4 regions of the Streptomyces sp. NPDC005303 genome follow, and region 4 is predicted to be linked to each of the others. Evidence: riboswitches for the same ligand, from Rfam matches in the RefSeq annotation. Region 4 holds a riboswitch; each other region holds the start of a gene.

Region 1 (4,179 bases), on a different contig from region 4:
CCGGGCGATGGCCCGTTCGAAGCGTTCGGCGACCTCGTCGGGGTCGGTACCGGGCCGGATGATGTCGTTGCCGCCGGCGCAGAACGACACCAGGTCCGGTGCCAGTTCGACGGCCTGCGGGAGCTGGTCCTCGACGATCTGGTCGAGCAGCTTCCCGCGTACGGCGAGATTGCTGTACCTGAAGTCGCCCTCGGGCCGGCGGTCCGCGAGAAGTACCGCGAACCGGTCGGCCCAGCCGACGAACGCCCCGTCAGGGCCGGGGTCGCCGACGCCCTCGGTGAAGCTGTCCCCCACCGCCACGTACGACCCGATCACTGAGCTGCTGTCATTCTTCGAATCGTCTGCCACAGCCGTTCATGATTCACCTTCGAATGTGACCTACGCGACCGTAGGAAGAGCTTGACGGGCGGTGAGATAAGCCACTCCTAAAGTGTTGGCCAAACTAGGAATAGCCTTCTCGTCAGGAGTGTTGACGCTGCGGTCGCCACACCCGGAAGTCACTGATCCGGAAGTGGCTCCATGTGGTCCGGAACGCGAAGTGCCCACTCCGGTAAGGCTCCGGGTCGGTGTGGTCGAAGACCAGGCGCCCGTTGTCCCACCACTGCACCGTGGAACCGTCGGAGACGATCCGCACCCGGTTCGGCTCGCCGGCTACGAGCAGCGGTTCGGTGTAGTCGTAGATCAGCGGCCGCACACCGGGTTCTCCCACGTATCGGCGCAGCCGTGTCGTGGTGTTGTAGTTGGCTCCGTAGCCGGAGTAATACGTCTTCAGGTAGTCGTACTCCGCGAGCGCCCCGCCCCGGCGGACGGCGAAGAGGTCGTCGGGGGACCGGACGTCGACCGCGTTCCAGAAGTTGTTCAGGTCGGACACCCGGTCGTTGACCCCACCTGCCGACACCGGCGTCGCGGTGTACTCCAGGACGTACGGCCCTTCGAGCGGCTGCCTGAACCAGATCGTCGCCCCGGCGGGCACGTCGACCTCCAGGACCCCGTGCCGCGCGGTGACCGTGCCGCCCTGCTCCAGTTCGACCGCCCAGCGGTGAAGGCCGTGGCGGAAGTCGTCGTGAGCGATGAGACGGCGGTGGCGGGGCGAGGCGCTCGCGTCGGCCGCGGGGGCGAGGGCGGCCAGGGCGGCGCCGGCCGCGAGGGCTCCGAAGGCTCTACGCGTGGTCGTCATGACGGACGGTTCCTTCCGTGAAGGGCTGAACTCCAAAGGCCGTAGAAAGCGCTTGCGCAGCTACGGAGTTCACTGTGCCCCGCCCTTCCCCCACCTGTCGACGCTCTGAGCACGCCCGCCACAAGAACGCAACGCAGTGATCATGAAGGCACTGGCCATCTCGTGTTCCTGCGGAAACACCGAAGGCCGGACCCGGGGATCGGGGTCCGGCCTTCGGTGGCACAGGAGACGTCGGGTCAGCCGACGGCGACGCCCTTCGAGCGGAGGTAGGCGACCGGGTCCACGTCGGAGCCGTAGTCCGGCGTGGTGCGGATCTCGAAGTGCAGGTGCGGGCCGGTCACATTGCCCGTCGCGCCGGAGAGGCCGATCTGCTGCCCCTCGGTCACGGTCTGGCCGGCCGAGACGGAGAGCTGGGACAGGTGGGCGTACTGCGCGTAGTAGCCGTCGTTCAGCTTGATGACGACCTGGTTTCCGTACGCACCGCCCCAGCCCGCGGAGACGACCGTGCCCGCGGCCACTGCCTTGAGCGAGGTGCCGGTCGGGACGACGAAGTCGACACCGGTGTGGTAGCCGCTGGCCCACATGCTGCCCGCGACGCGGTAGCCGGTTCCGATGGTGGCACCGCTGACCGGGAGGGTGTAGCCACTGGAGCTGCTGGTCGTGTCGGAGCTCTGGACTGCGGCCGTCGACTTCGAGGACGACTTCTTCGGCTCCGCCTTCTTGGCCTTCGCCGGCGACGAGGACCCGGTCTTCACCGTGCTCGCCTTGGCCTTCTTGCCGATCGAGAGCTTCAGGCCCGGGTGTATCAGCGACGGGTCGTCGCCGACGGCCGCACGATTGTCGGCGTAGAGCTTCTTCCAGCCACCGCTGACGTGCTGTTCGTCAGCGATCTTCGAGAGATAGTCGCCGACCCGCACCGAATAGATGCGCACGGTCGAGGTCTTCGCCGTGCTCTTCTCGGCTGCCGTCTTTTCGGCGGACTTCTGCGTGACCGGCAGCGACTGAACCGCCTTTTCCGACACGGACTGAGGGGTGGCGGCGTGAGCGCCGGTGGCCCCCATGAGCGGGAGGGCCAGCGCGGCGCCTCCGGTTCCGGCGACGGCGATCGAGCGGGCGAAGCGCTGGGACTTCGGGCGGCGGTGCTTACCCTTCGCGGGCATGACGAATTCCTCTCCGGCGCCTGCGAGGTGAGCTGTCGGGTGCGGGCTGGAGATGCCCGGCCGCGTCGAGACGCGACTAAACCCCAAGCCGTTCCGGAGACCGGAACAGGCGGTAATACCTGTGGGTCCCCCGCTCCTGCCTTGCACGGGTGGGTGAGTGTGGGGAATCCGTTCGGCGGCAGGATTGGGCGTCCGACCGGATCGGTGGTGAACGTAAACGAGCAGGACGCAAAGGGACAAGTGAGAGGTTGCCTGTATATGCGTTTCTCTTGATCCGGTATGAGAATTACCGGTCACCCTGCGTGAATCGGACGTCCTTCACCCACCCAAATCCCCTTGAAGAGCCTGTGAATTACGTGAACATGACGGGCGACGCACCGTCACGGATATGACGCTCCTCACGTCACGAATTCACAGGAATTCTCATCCCGGGCGGAGCCGGAGGGAAGCCGTCAATTCGGACAGAAGCCCTAGATGCGACGCAGCCGGATAACCGTCGCATCAAGGTCTCCTCGCAAACCGGTACGAAGTCCGTGATGCAGCAATACGACTCCGCGGTGAATTTCACCCGTTTCGGGGCATTCATACGATGCCGTGGGGTCGAGCCCCCGCAGCCGCAGCGAGGGGACGGGCTCGCCGTACTTCTGCGCCTGAAGCCAGGCCAGGACCACGGTCTCGTCCCCGAGGACGTACTGCACCGCGCTCAGCCCGCCCCGCGGAGGCCGCAGCCGATAGAGGTCACCGCGCTGCACCAGGGGCCGGATCTCCTTGTAGAGCCCCACCCAGCGACCGGCTTCGGCGAGCTCGTCCTCGGTCCACTCCGAGAGGTCCCCGCCGACCCCCAGCACCCCTGCCATCGCGCTCACGAACCGGAACCGCAACGAGCTCACCCGGCCGTTGAGCTGGGTGTTCGGGCTGTCGGTGACCCAGGCGGCCATCACGCGCGCGGGATGGATCTGACTGAAGCCGTCCTGGATGGCGAGCCGGTCGAGCGGGTCGGTGTTGTCCGAGGTCCACACCTGGTCGGTGCGGCTCAGCACCCCGAGGTCGATCCGGCCGCCGCCCCCCGAGCAGGACTCGAAGGCCACGCCCGGGTGAGCCTCCCGCAACCGGTCCAGCAGGGCGTAGAAGCCGCGTACGTGGTCGACCCACAGGCGCTGCGGATAGGACTCGCCGGGCCAGCCCGCGTCCGTGAAGCAGCGGTTGAAGTCCCACTTCACATAGTCGATCGGGGCCGAGGAGAGCAGGGTGTCGAGCTGCTCCCACAAGTACTCCTGGACGTCCTCACGTGCGAGGTTCAGTACGAGCTGGTTGCGGAACTCCGTCCGCTTTCGACCCGTTTGGTACTGCACCCAGTCCGGGTGGGCGCGGTACAGCTCGCTGTCAGGGTTGATCATCTCCGGCTCGACCCAGATACCGAACTGCATGCCGAGCGCGCGTACGCAGTCGGCGAGCGGCTTGAGACCGGAGGGGAAGCGGTCGGGGTTGGGCGCCCAGTCGCCGAGCCCGGCCCGGTCGCTGGTGCGGGCACCGAACCAGCCGTCGTCGACCACGAACAGCTCGACGCCGATCGCCGCGGCCCGCCGGGCGAGGGTGCCCTGCTGCTCCTCGGAGATGTCGAAGTTCGTGGCCTCCCAGGAGTTGAACAGCACGGGCCGGTCCTGGTCGGCGTCCGGGATGACGTACGCCCGCTGGTAGGCGTGCCAGGCGCGGCTCGCGCCGCCGAAGCCGCCGTCGCTCCAGAGACCGGCGAAGACGGGCGTCGTGAAGGACTCGCCGGCCGCCAGCCGGAGCAGGCCCGAGTCGTCGTACCCGGCGCCGCCGGTGATCTGCACGCGCGCG
Region 2 (4,179 bases), on a different contig from region 4:
AGCTCGCCGCGATGGAATTCCACCCGCAGCCGCAGGCGGGCGAGCCCAAGGTCTGGGCCTTCCCCGCCCCCGAGCGCGGGACGCTCGACAACGGCCTGACCCTCCTGCGCTGCCACCGCCCCGGCCAGCAGGTCGTCGCCGTCGAGGTGCTCCTGGACGCGCCCCTGGACGCCGAGCCGGCCGGCCTGGACGGTGTCGCCACAATCATGGCGCGCGCGTTCTCCGAGGGCACCGACAAGCACTCCGCCGAGGAGTTCGCCGCCGAGCTGGAGCGCTGCGGCGCCACCCTCGACGCGCACGCCGACCACCCGGGCGTCCGGCTCAGCCTCGAAGTGCCCGCCTCCCGCCTCGCCAAGGCGCTCGGTCTGCTGGCCGACGCGCTCAGGGCGCCCGCGTTCGCGGACAGCGAGGTCGAGCGGCTGGTCCGCAACCGCCTCGACGAGATCCCGCACGAGCTGGCCAACCCGTCCCGCCGCGCGGCCAAGGAGCTCTCCAGGGAGCTGTTCCCGGCGGACTCGCGCATGTCGCGTCCGCGCCAGGGCACCGAGGAGACGGTCGAGAACATCGACTCCGCGGCCGTACGCGCCTTCTACGAGAAGCATGTGCGCCCCGCCACCGCGACCGCCGTGGTCGTCGGCGACCTCACCGACATCGATCTGGACGCGCTGCTCCGTGACACTCTCGGCTCCTGGAAGGGCTCCACGGCCGAGCCGCGGCCCGTGCCGCCGGTGACCGCCGACGACACCGGCCGGGTCGTCATCGTGGACCGCCCCGGCGCCGTCCAGACGCAGCTGCTGATCGGCCGTATCGGCGCCGACAGGCACGCACGCGTGTGGCCCGCGCAGGTGCTCGGCACGTACTGCCTCGGCGGCACCCTCACCTCCCGCCTGGACCGCGTCCTGCGCGAGGAGAAGGGCTACACCTACGGCGTACGGTCGTTCGGCCAGGTCCTCAGGTCCGCTCCGGACGGTTCCGGCGCCGCGATGCTCGCCATCAGCGGCTCGGTCGACACCCCGAACACCGGTCCCGCGCTGGACGACCTGTGGAAGGTGCTGCGCACACTCGCCGAGGGCGGACTCACCGACGCCGAGCGCGATGTCGCCGTGCAGAACCTCGTCGGTGTGGCGCCGCTCAAGTACGAGACCGCGGCGGCCGTGGCGAGCACGCTGGCCGACCAGGTCGAGCAGCACCTGCCCGACGACTACCAGGCGACCCTGTACCAGCAACTCGCCGCGACCGGCACCGTGGAGGCCACCGCCGCCGTCGTGAACGCCTTCCCGGTGGACCGGCTGGTGACGATCCTGGTCGGCGACGCGGCCGCCATCAAGGAGCCCGTCGAAGCCCTCGGCATCGGCGAAGTCAAGGTCGTGACGGCCGAGTAGAGGCAAGTTGGCCTCGAAGGGGCCCTGGTGACGGGAGCGTCACCAGGGCCCCTTCGACACCCAACTCCCTCAGATGTCCGAATTGGGCAGGAGGTTGCCTGTCTGCCCTGTGGGATGCGCTACAAAAGCCCTGATCGGTTTGGGGATTGAAAGCGGGCCCGCTTAGCGTCCTCTGGGCTGTCCGTCAGGCACTGCGCCGCGCCCGCGGCACCGGACAGCCATCGCCGAGTCCCCGCATGGCGCGAGCCAGGGGAGCCGGGGACCCACACCACATGTCCCTGGGGTGAATCGGACGCCCGCGCATCGCGAGGGGGTCCGTAGGAGACCTTCCTGCTCCGAACCCGTCAGCTAACCCGGTAGGCGAGAAGGAAGGAAAGGACCAGCCACCACATGGCGTTCACCTGCGCCACCGGGAAGCACCGTCGTCCCAGCCGTATGAAGCGCACCACCGCACGCGCGGCCGGCGTCGCGGCCCTCGCCACCACCGGCGTCATCGGCGCCGTCGCCGCCCCGGCGTTCGCCGCCGACAACTCCGTCAGCTCCGTGGAACAGAGCGGCCTCATGCCCGTCGTCACCGTCGGCGACTCCCTCGCGGACCAGCTCGACGCCCAGGCAGAGGCCCAGGCGCAGGCCGCCGCGCAGAAGAAGGCGGCGGCGGAGGCCAAGCGCAAGGCCGAGGCGCGCGCCAAGGAGATACGCGAGGCCAAGGAGCGCGCCGCCCGCGAGGCCGAGCGCAAGCGTCTCAACGCCTTCGTCGCCCCGATCTCCGGTTCCTACATCTCCACCGGCTACAAGAGCGGCGGCTCCCTGTGGTCGTCCGGCAGTCACACCGGTGTCGACTTCCACGCCGCCAGCGGCACCTCCGTGCACGCGGTCGGTCGCGGCACCGTCGTCGAGGCCGGCTGGGGCGGGTCGTACGGCGACAACATCGTGATCAGGATGGCCGACGGCACGTACACCCAGTACGGCCACCTGTCGTCCATCGGCGTCTCGGTCGGCCAGTCGGTCACCCCCGGCCAGCAGATCGGGCTGTCCGGCGCGACCGGCAACGCCACCGGGCCGCACCTGCACTTCGAGGCGCGCACCACCCCCGAGTACGGCTCGGACATCGACCCCGTCGCCTACCTGCGCTCGCACGGCGTGAACGTCTGACGACCCAGCGCGCGACCATTGCGAGACCCCGGCTCCCCGAGCCGGGGTTTCGGCGTTTCCAGCGCCCCGTTGTCCAAAAAATATCCCTGGATTCCGGCCCGCCGTCGGAAATTCCCGCTCATTGCAATAGAGTCACTGAACACACGTCAATCGGCGACGTTTCACGGGGATTAAGACGGAGGTCGGACATGCGTATTCCGGCGCACTCGGTATGCACGGCGATCCGGGACGACATCGTCGCAGGTGTCCACGAGCGCGGGAGCCGGCTCACCGAGGAACTGCTCGCCCGCCGCTACGGCGTCTCCCGTGTCCCCGTCCGCGAGGCCCTGCGCACACTGGAGGCCGAGGGCTTCGTGGTGACGCGGCGGCACGCGGGCGCGTGCGTGGCCGAACCGACCGAGCAGGAGGGTGCCGACCTCCTGGAGATGCGCATGCTCCTGGAACCGCTCGGCGCCTCCCGGGCCGCCCAGCGGCGCACCGAGGCCCATCTGAAGGTACTGCGCGGCCTGGTCAGGCTCGGTCAGGAGCGGGCCAGGCGGGGCAACAGCGACGATCTGCGCTCCCTGGGGGGCTGGTTCCACGAGACGCTCGCGCAGGCCTCCGGCAGCCCCGCTCTGACCTCCATGCTGACCCAACTGCGGCACAAGATCGCCTGGATGTACGTCGTGGACGCACCGGCCGACCCCGTGGAGTCCTGGGTCGAGCACGGCGCGATCGTGGACGCGGTGGCGCGCGGCGACGGCGAGCGCGCGCGGGCGATCACGGCGCTGCACACCGAGCGCTCGGGCGCGGCGCACCGGCTGCGGACCGTCACCGGGAAGGAGCGCGCGGACCGTGTGAGGACCTCGCAACATCCTGTAAACGTGACGGGAGCTCGGCATTAACACGGGCACCGTATACAAAGAGGGGGTAATTCGCGGGGGACTATTCATGCTGCCCGCGCCAGGGAAATGCGAAGGGCCCGCCCGATAATTCGGACGAGCCCCTCGATGCTTTTCAGGGCACCTTTGCTCAGACGGTCTCGGGAAGCTCCTCGAGGCCCTCGGCGACCAGCTTCGCGAGCCGGTCGAGGGCCGCGTCCGCGCCCTCGGCGTCGGAGGCGAGGACGACCTCCTCGCCGCCCTGCGCGCCCAAGCCGAGAACGGCCAGCATGGAGGCCGCGTTGACGGGGTTGCCGTCGGCCTTGGCGATCGTCACCGGGATACCTGCGGCCGTGGCGGCCCGGACGAAGATGGAAGCGGGACGGGCGTGGAGGCCCTCGGCCCAGCCGACGTTGACGCGGCGCTCAGCCATGTGATGCTGCCCTTCGGTTCTCAGGGTTGTCTAGACCAGTTTCCCACACGTGAAGCGTCTCCGGAGGGGACCCGGAGTCCCTCCCGGGGCGACTCGTCGGACCGCGGCCTCGGCCCGACTTCCGTCCTTTGCGTTCTCGCGCGTTCTCCACAGACTGCCTCGCGCCGTTGTCGTACGCGAGCCGTACTCTGGGGCCCATGCAGAGCGCGTCGGACCGGCACGAGTACCCCGCCCACTGGGAGGCCGACGTAGTGCTGCGCGACGGCGGCACCGCGCGCATCAGGCCCATCACCGTCGACGACGCCGATCGCCTGGTCAGCTTCTACGAGCAGGTCTCGGACGAGTCGAAGTA
Region 3 (4,179 bases), on a different contig from region 4:
TACCTGCGCGCGAAGGTCCTGCAGACCCAGCACACGCTGCCGCTGGCGGAGTTGACCGAACTCGGCGTCGGCTGACGCTCAGCTGGGCGTGTGCGCCAGATAGGCCAGCACGGCCAGCACCCGCCGGTGGCCGCTGTCGCTCGGTGGCAGGCCCAGCTTGAGGAAGACGTTGCCGATGTGCTTGCTGACCGCGCGCTCGGTGACGACGAGGGTCTTCGCGATGGTGGTGTTGTCGTACCCCTCGGCCATCAGCTTCAGCACCTCACGCTCGCGCGGGGTGAGGGAGTCGAGCGGTGTGTCACGGCGGCGGGTCAGGAGCTCGGTGACGACCTCGGGGTCGAGCGCGGTGCCGCCGGCCGCGACCCGCTCCAGCGCGTCGAGGAACTCGTCGACCCGGCCGACCCGGTCCTTCAGGAGATAGCCGACCCCGCTGGTGCCACCCGCCAGCAACTCGGCGGCGTACGACTCCTCGACGTACTGCGAGAGCACCAGTACCGGAAGTCCGGGGATCCGCTCCCGTGCCTCCAGGGCGGCCCGCAGACCCTCGTCGCGGAACCCGGGCGGCATCCGTACGTCGAGCACGGCCACGTCCGGCCGGTGGTCGAGCAGGGCGGGCAGGATCTCGGGGCCGGTGCCGACGACGGCCACGACCTCGTGCCCGGAGGACGTCAGCAGAAGGACGAGCCCCTCTCTCAGAAGGGCGTTGTCCTCGGCGATCACCACACGCACGGCAGCTCCACGTAGATCACGGTCGGGCCCCCGGCGGGGCTGGTCACTTCGAAGGTCCCGTCGAGCGCAGCGACCCTGCGCCGCATCCCGAGCAGCCCCGAGCCCGCGGGCTCGTCGACGCCGCCCCGGCCCTCGTCCCGCACCCGCACGGTCAGCCCGCGCCGGGTCCGGGCCAGCCGGACCTCGGCCCGGTCCGCACCGCTGTGCTTCGCCACGTTGGTGAGGGACTCGGCGACCACGAAGTAGGCGGCCGCCTCCACCGCCGCGGGCGCCCGGGTGCCCGCGTCCAGGCCGCCGTCGTCCACGGTCACCGTCAGCCCGCTGCTCGCCGCCAGCGCCCGCACCGCGCCGACCAGACCCCGGTCGGTGAGGATCGGCGGGTGGATGCCGCGCACCACGTGCCGCAGCTCGGTCAGTGCCCGCTCGGCCTGGGTCTGGGCGTCGTCCAGCAGCTTACGGGCGGCGTCCGGGTCACGGTCGTAGGCCCGCTTGGCGAGTCCGATCCGCATCGACAGCGCCACGAGGTTCGCCTGGGCGCCGTCGTGCAGGTCCCGTTCGATGCGGCGAAGTTCCGCCTCGTGCGCGGCGATGGCGTCGGCCCGGGTCTCCTTCAGCTCCTCGACCCGCCGGGCCAGCCTGGCCTTCGGGGACGGCATGAGCAGCGCGGTCGACCAGCGGGCCTCGGTGTCCGCGAGCCTCACGATCAGCGGGAGGACGACGGGGTCGCGGCGCAGCGCCCCGGCCCAGACACCGTCGACCACCAGGCCGAGGGGCCACAGGGGCAGGGCGAGGGCGAGCAGGGCGCCGTAGAGGTAGTAGCAGAGCATCCAGCGGAAGTCCGTGAGCGTGCCGGGGTCCCGCACCGAGATGCGCAGCCGCTCGCGCAGCGTGCCGGTCATCGGGGTGTAGGCCTCGGGGATCTCCCTGCCCGTCCACCGGGCGGTCAGATTCCGCTTGGCGCCCGCGATCCGCCGTATCAGCAGCACGGCCTCGGGCAGCAGCCAGCAGCCGACCACGACGACCGTGCCTGCGGCGGCGATCAGCAGCACGGTGATGAAGAGGTACATGCCGAAGCACATCGCCGCGGCCACGACGAGATGCACGGTCGCCATCGCCGCACGCTGCACCGACTTCCACATGCGGCTCACGCTAGACGAACGGCTCCCGGCGCACGGTGTAGCCGGCTACACCTTCCGGGCCGGGCGAGGGTTTCCGCACAGGGGGAGCCGGCCCGCACCGCCGGGCCTCCGGAACAACCCTGGCGCGAACCACCTCGCCGATGACGTATGCTGGTCACACAACGGCGCGGGGTGGAGCAGCTCGGTAGCTCGCTGGGCTCATAACCCAGAGGTCGCAGGTTCAAATCCTGTCCCCGCTACTCAAGGCTCAGGGCCGGAGTCCAGTCACTGGACTCCGGCCCTGAGTGTTTTCCCGGCCGTGCCGCACGGTACGACGTCTCGTGACGCGGGGTGAGCGAGTGACCGCCCTCCGCATAACAACTGACGCACCGTCAACACCTGTGCGCCATCCGACGAAGGGTCAACTCGCCCGTTTTTAGCCGTTCATGGGCCCTAAGTCCTGCGGGATTTCGTTAACGATCAAGCGGAACAGCTTGGAATCGAGCCCCCGGGTCTATTAACGTTCGATAACGCAGCGCGGTCGTCCCAGCCGTCACAAGAGACGGCTCCGTGCTCACGCGCCGAATTCCGCAAGGAAACCGGGGAACCACCAACTTGGGGTGAATCGCTCGTACTCCGCCGTGGCAGCACGGCGGGTATACGCGCGTAGGAGACCTTCCTGCTCCGAACCCGTCAGCTAACCCGGTAGGCGAGAAGGAAGGAAAGGAGCGCGCCCACGTGGCGTCCAACCCGCCTGCCCCCGAGGCGCCGTACGTTCCGAGCGACACCCTCGTGTACGGCGGCTACCGCGCCGACGACGAGGCCCCGCTCGGCGAGTGGAACCCGACCGCGGATTCCCTCGCTCCCGTACGAGGCCGGCATCGCGTCGCCAAGCAGCGTGGCGGGGGTTTCGCCCGTAGCTCCACCGTTCTCGGCGTCGGTGTCATAGCCGCCGTCAGCGCGGGCGGGATGGCCAGCGCCAACACCGGCAAGCCGCCGGTCTCCATCTCCATGCCCGACCTGGGCTCCGTGAGCTCGCTCATCTCGGACAACGCCGACACCGCCGCGGACGACACGAGCGCCTTCAGCAGTGTCGGCGCCACCACCGCCGACACCACTCAGGGCACCTCGGACGCCGGCGAGGCGCTGCGCTCGCGCATCCTGGCCCAGGCCGAGGTGCAGCAGGACCAGATCGACACCAAGGCCGCCCAGGCCGTCGCGGACGCCGCCCAGAAGGAGGCCGACGCGGCCGCCGCCAAGGCGGAGAAGGACGCTCAGGAGAAGGCCGCCGCCGCGAAGAAGAAGGCGGAGGAGGCGGCCGCGAAGAAGGCCGAGGCCGCGCGCCTGGCCGAGCTCGCCAAGCAGTACACGCTGCCGACCTCGTCGTACACCATCACGGGGACCTTCGGTCAGGCCGGTTCGCTGTGGTCCTCCGGCTACCACACGGGCCTCGACTTCGCCGCCCCCACGGGCACCCTCATCAAGGCGATCCACAGCGGCACCATCACCGAGGCCGGCTGGGCCGGTTCCTACGGCTACCGCACGATCCTCACCCTCGACGACGGCACCGAGCTGTGGTTCTGCCACCAGTCCTCGATCAATGTCAGCGTCGGCCAGAAGGTCGGCACGGGTGACGTCATCGGCCGCGTGGGCGCCACGGGCAACGTGACCGGCGCGCACCTGCACCTGGAGGTCCACCCGGGCGGCTCGGCCGACGGGATCGACCCGATGTCGTGGCTGCGCGGCAAGGGGCTCACCCCCTGAGGTCTCCCGCGGACTCCCGCGAACTCCGGCAGCCCTGACGACGTCCCCCCGACGTCAGGGCTGCCGGTGCTTCGGAGCGACTGATTCCGGTTGTTTACGAGGACTTTGCGGCCGTAGCGGAAGACCGGCGTCCGGCGCGGGCGTTGACGTATGGCATGACTTCTCTTCGCAAGCTCGGCTCCTCCGGCCTCGAGGTCTTCCCGCTCTCCCTGGGCGGCAACGTCTTCGGCTGGACCGCCGACGAAGCCACGTCCTTCGCCGTCCTCGACGCGTACACCGCGGCCGGCGGCAATTTCGTCGACACGGCCGACTCCTACTCGGCGTGGGTCGACGGGAACTCCGGCGGCGAGTCCGAGACGATCATCGGCAAGTGGCTGGCGGCCCGCGGCAACCGCGACGACGTCGTCATCGCCACGAAGGTCAGCCAGCACCCCGACTTCCAGGGCCTGAGCGCCGCGAACATCAAGGCGGCGGCGGAGGCTTCGCTGCGGCGCCTGGGCACCGACCACATCGATCTGTACTACACCCACTTCGACAAGCCGGAGATCCCCGTCGAGGAGATCGTCGG
Region 4 (4,179 bases):
CGAGAAGTCACTCGAAGAGAAGGAGGAAGCCGCGGCGCGTGCAGTGGTCGATCTGGCGCGGAACCCGGGCCTCGGCCAGGCGGTCAAAGACGCCGCGTCGAAACAACTCGACCAGGACGTGCGGATCGCCGGAGAGATCCTTGCCATCGCGAGAGACGTGCTCGCGACCCACGAGGAGGCCGAGGCGAAGGTCAGCAGGGCCAAGGATCTCGCCGCCATCGCCAGGGCGGGAGGAAGGGCCCCGGCACTCTCCGAGATGAGAGAATTGATCGATCTCCTGGACATCACGGTGGAGCCTCTGGGCGAGGTACGGAAGCGCTCCGGCGTCGCATGCAAAGTGACGGAGTGGCATGAGCGCACCGGTACCCCGGTTCCTGCCGCGGTGTTCGAGTCGGAGTGGGACGCCGTAGAAGAGCTGGTAGGCGACTTCTTCGGGTATCGCCCCTTTGTGCGTGGCGCTGTTGATCTGCGGACACAGCTCAACGGCATTCTTCATCGGCTACGCACAGGGTGTCTTTGGGACGAACTTCCCGAACGTTACGGGCCATGGGCAGCGGTCAAGGATCGTCAGAACGCATGGTTCAGGAGGGGCTTCTGGCCCACTCTGATGCTTCGCCTCAACCGCCTTGGCGGAGGTACACCTGTCAGGCGTGAGCTGCGGGTTCCTCCTCTTCAGGTGTCCAGGCGCGGCTTGGGTGCGGGTTAAACATGACGCGCCCTCAAGTCTGTGATCTTCACGTGATCTACGCGGCATTAACTTGTGACAAGTGATCGAATCCCTATACGTTCACGGACCAGCGCGGTGCCCCGCAGTACCCACCGCGCGGGTACTTGCTGTCTCGGGAAAGGTCCCTCCATGCTCTCCGGGAACGGTCGTCACCGTCGCCCCCGTCAGGCTCCGGCTCTCCTCGTAGCGGCCGGTGTGACGGGATCAGCCATCGCGATCCCACTGCTCGGAGCGACCGGGGCGAGCGCCGCCACCGGCACCACCTGGGACCGTGTCGCGGAGTGCGAGAGCGGCGGTTCCTGGAGTGAGAACGACGGCAACGGCTACTACGGCGGCCTCCAGATGTCCCAGGAGAACTGGGAGAAGTACGGCGGCCTCGAATACGCCGAGACGGCCGACCTGGCCAGCCGCAACCAGCAGATAGCCGTGGCCGAGAAGCTCCTCGCGGACCAGGGCATCGCCGCGTGGCCGACCTGTGGTCTGCTCGGCGGTCTCAGCAAGGACTCGAGCTCGGCGGACGTCGACACGGGCGTGGGGAGCGGTACCCCCTCGACCTCGGCGTCCGGTTCGTCGAACTCGTCCGGCTCGTCGGGTTCGTCCGGCTCCTCCAACTCGTCGGACTCCGGGGATTCTTCCGGCGGTCTGCTCGACGCGCTGGACGGTTCGTCCGCGACGCCTTCGCCGTCGGCCACCCCCTCCAGTGGCGATTCCGCCAAGCCGGACAAAAAGAACTCTTCGGAATCCAAGGACTCCGCCGCAAAGGACGCACAGCCTTCCGACAGCTCACCCGTCGTGAGCCCAGAAGAGGACGAAGCGGACAAGTCGTGGCAGGAGGGCGGCTCTTCGGCCCTCGTGGACGTCGGCGCCCTCGGCTCCGGCAAGCACCGCGGTGGCAGTGCCGAGGAGGTTGCGACGAAGAGCACGGCCTCCGCCCCGGCCGGCCGGCACGCCGCCGCGACCTACGTCGTCCGGGAAGGTGACTCTCTCGTCTCCATCGCCGACTCCCTTGGCCTCGACGGCGGATGGCGCGCCCTCTACGCCGAGAACAAGGACCGCATCGGGGCCGACCCGAGCAACATCGTCGCCGGTCAGACGCCGACACAGGGGCTGAATAGGGCTGAAAAGCCCAGAAAAACAGCGGGAGTTCACGTCACACTTCACACCGAATGTCCACTTTGGTGAAAGTGTGGGATGAGTCTCAGAAGCCCTGATCGTCTTTGAAATTCCGCCGAGCGCGTGTCTACGGTCGTCACCGCTCGGCAACCCGAGCCCCGTCTGTCGCAACGCCGAATCCTGCCAGCGGCCGTACGGGAACAGTCGTCGCGTCAAGCGCCGTAGGCAGGAGCGGGGGACCCAGGTAAGTGCCGGGCCCAGCAGTTCACGCTGGACCGGCTTGGGGTTAAGTCGCGCACCGCGAGGTGGGCGACCGGGCAACTCAACCGGCCCGAACCCGACAGCTCACCTCGCAGGCGTCGGTGAGGGGATCCACCATGCTGTTTTCCGGCAAGGGCAAGCACCGTCGTCCGTCCAAGGCCACCCGGGCCGCCGCGCTCGCCGGTGTCACCGGTGTCGCCATCGCCGCCCCGCTGATGGCGGCCGGCAACGCCTCCGCCGCCACCGCCTCCGAGTGGGACGCCGTCGCCCAGTGCGAGTCCGGCGGCAACTGGTCCATCAACACCGGCAACGGCTACTACGGCGGCCTGCAGTTCTCGGCCTCCACCTGGGCCGCGTACGGCGGTACGCAGTACGCCGCGCAGGCCAACCAGGCCAGCAAGTCGCAGCAGATCTCCGTCGCCGAGAAGGTCCTCGCCTCCCAGGGCAAGGGCGCCTGGCCGGTCTGCGGCACGGGCCTGTCCAGCGCCTCCTACAACGGCGGCAGCAGCTCGTCCTCCTCCGGCTCCTCGAACTCGGGCACCAGCACCCGTTCGACCGACGAGCAGAGCGCCTCCCGCTCCTCCGAGCGTCCGGCCGCCAAGAAGACCGTCACCACCCCGACCGGCAAGAAGGTCAAGAAGGGCGACGGCGAGTACAAGGTCGTCAAGGGTGACACCCTCAGCTCGATCGCCGAGAAGCACAAGGTCAAGGGCGGCTGGCAGAAGCTGTTCAAGCTGAACAAGGACATCATCGACGATGCCGACTTCATCTTCCCGGGCCAGCAGCTCCACCTGAAGTAAGACCCAGCTGAACCACAGGGCCCTCACAGCCGTGTCCTTCAGGATGAAGGCCTCGTGAGGGTCACCCCCCGTCCCCACGGGCTCCCCGCTCCGGTGCGTGTTCCCCCGTACGCACCGGGGCGGGGTTTTTTCTTGCCCTGCTGTCGGGACGTCTTTGTTCAGTTCAGAAACAATTTACTCTCGGTTCTGTCCATGGGTCGGTCCACACGGTGGCCGATCCCCCGGAGCCGGTTAGGCTCGGACTCGCAGAACCCACCGCGGTCCCGGCGGACCGTGTCACATCCCAAGAAGGAGATGCTCGTGCCGTCCATCGACGTCGTCGTAGCCCGGGAAATCCTGGACTCCCGAGGCAACCCCACGGTCGAGGTCGAGGTCGGCCTCGACGACGGCAGCACCGGTCGTGCCGCCGTCCCCTCCGGCGCCTCCACGGGCGCCTTCGAGGCCATCGAGCTTCGCGACGGTGACCCGAACCGCTACCAGGGCAAGGGTGTCGAGAAGGCCGTCCTGGCCGTCATCGAGCAGATCGGCCCGGAGCTGGTCGGCTACGACGCCACCGAGCAGCGCCTGATCGACCAGGCGATGTTCGACCTGGACGCCACCGACAACAAGGGCTCGCTCGGCGCCAACGCCATCCTCGGCGTCTCCCTGGCCGTCGCCCACGCCGCCTCCGAGGCCAGCGACCTCCCGCTCTTCCGCTACCTGGGCGGTCCGAACGCGCACCTGCTGCCGGTGCCGATGATGAACATCCTGAACGGCGGCTCGCACGCCGACTCCAACGTGGACATCCAGGAGTTCATGATCGCCCCGATCGGCGCGGAGTCCTTCTCCGAGGCGCTGCGCTGGGGCACCGAGGTCTACCACACCCTCAAGAAGGTCCTGAAGAGCAAGGGCCTGTCCACCGGCCTCGGCGACGAGGGCGGCTTCGCGCCGAACCTGGAGTCCAACCGCGCCGCCCTGGACCTCATCCTCGAGGCGATCAAGGAAGCCGGTTACATCCCCGGCGAGCAGGTCGCCCTGGCGCTCGACGTCGCCGCCTCCGAGTTCTACAAGGACGGCAAGTACCAGTTCGAGGGCAAGGACCGCTCCGCCGCCGAGATGACGGAGTACTACGAGGAGCTCGTGGCGGCCTACCCGCTCGTCTCCATCGAGGACCCGCTGTTCGAGGACGACTGGGCCGGCTGGAAGGTCCTCACCGACAAGCTGGGCGACAAGGTCCAGATCGTCGGCGACGACCTGTTCGTCACCAACCCCGAGCGCCTGGCCCGCGGCATCGAGGAC

The links. A riboswitch is a leader RNA that binds a small molecule or an ion and turns the genes downstream of it on or off. The one in region 4 is predicted to bind cyclic di-AMP.
Region 1: it holds a riboswitch for cyclic di-AMP, as region 4 does, so the genes downstream of both, ABZT93_RS09370 (peptidoglycan DD-metalloendopeptidase family protein) here and ABZT93_RS28565 (transglycosylase family protein) in region 4, are expected to answer to the same signal.
Region 2: it holds a riboswitch for cyclic di-AMP, as region 4 does, so the genes downstream of both, ABZT93_RS36360 (M23 family metallopeptidase) here and ABZT93_RS28565 (transglycosylase family protein) in region 4, are expected to answer to the same signal.
Region 3: it holds a riboswitch for cyclic di-AMP, as region 4 does, so the genes downstream of both, ABZT93_RS30835 (M23 family metallopeptidase) here and ABZT93_RS28565 (transglycosylase family protein) in region 4, are expected to answer to the same signal.

What each region holds. Positions count from the first base shown of each region.
Region 1 covers NZ_JBEXGM010000004.1:253,891-258,069, forward strand. The annotation lists gene ABZT93_RS09360 (SGNH/GDSL hydrolase family protein) at 1-315, opposite strand, end outside; gene ABZT93_RS09365 (DUF6250 domain-containing protein) at 461-1,177, opposite strand; gene ABZT93_RS09370 (peptidoglycan DD-metalloendopeptidase family protein) at 1,414-2,337, opposite strand; cyclic di-AMP (ydaO/yuaA leader) riboswitch at 2,342-2,503, opposite strand; gene ABZT93_RS09375 (alpha-galactosidase) at 2,808-4,179, opposite strand, start outside.
Region 2 covers NZ_JBEXGM010000043.1:27,187-31,365, forward strand. The annotation lists gene ABZT93_RS36355 (pitrilysin family protein) at 1-1,382, shown strand, start outside; cyclic di-AMP (ydaO/yuaA leader) riboswitch at 1,595-1,759, shown strand; gene ABZT93_RS36360 (M23 family metallopeptidase) at 1,773-2,534, shown strand; gene ABZT93_RS36365 (GntR family transcriptional regulator) at 2,723-3,418, shown strand; gene ABZT93_RS36370 (HPr family phosphocarrier protein) at 3,546-3,827, opposite strand; gene ABZT93_RS36375 (GNAT family N-acetyltransferase) at 4,025-4,179, shown strand, end outside.
Region 3 covers NZ_JBEXGM010000028.1:79,655-83,833, forward strand. The annotation lists gene ribA (GTP cyclohydrolase II) at 1-75, shown strand, start outside; gene ABZT93_RS30820 (response regulator transcription factor) at 79-729, opposite strand; gene ABZT93_RS30825 (histidine kinase) at 717-1,868, opposite strand; tRNA gene ABZT93_RS30830 (tRNA-Met) at 2,034-2,107, shown strand; cyclic di-AMP (ydaO/yuaA leader) riboswitch at 2,417-2,574, shown strand; gene ABZT93_RS30835 (M23 family metallopeptidase) at 2,586-3,611, shown strand; gene ABZT93_RS30840 (aldo/keto reductase) at 3,767-4,179, shown strand, end outside.
Region 4 covers NZ_JBEXGM010000024.1:51,144-55,322, reverse strand. The annotation lists gene ABZT93_RS28575 (transposase) at 257-706, shown strand; gene ABZT93_RS28570 (transglycosylase family protein) at 857-1,909, shown strand; cyclic di-AMP (ydaO/yuaA leader) riboswitch at 2,048-2,214, shown strand; gene ABZT93_RS28565 (transglycosylase family protein) at 2,218-2,901, shown strand; gene eno (phosphopyruvate hydratase) at 3,196-4,179, shown strand, end outside.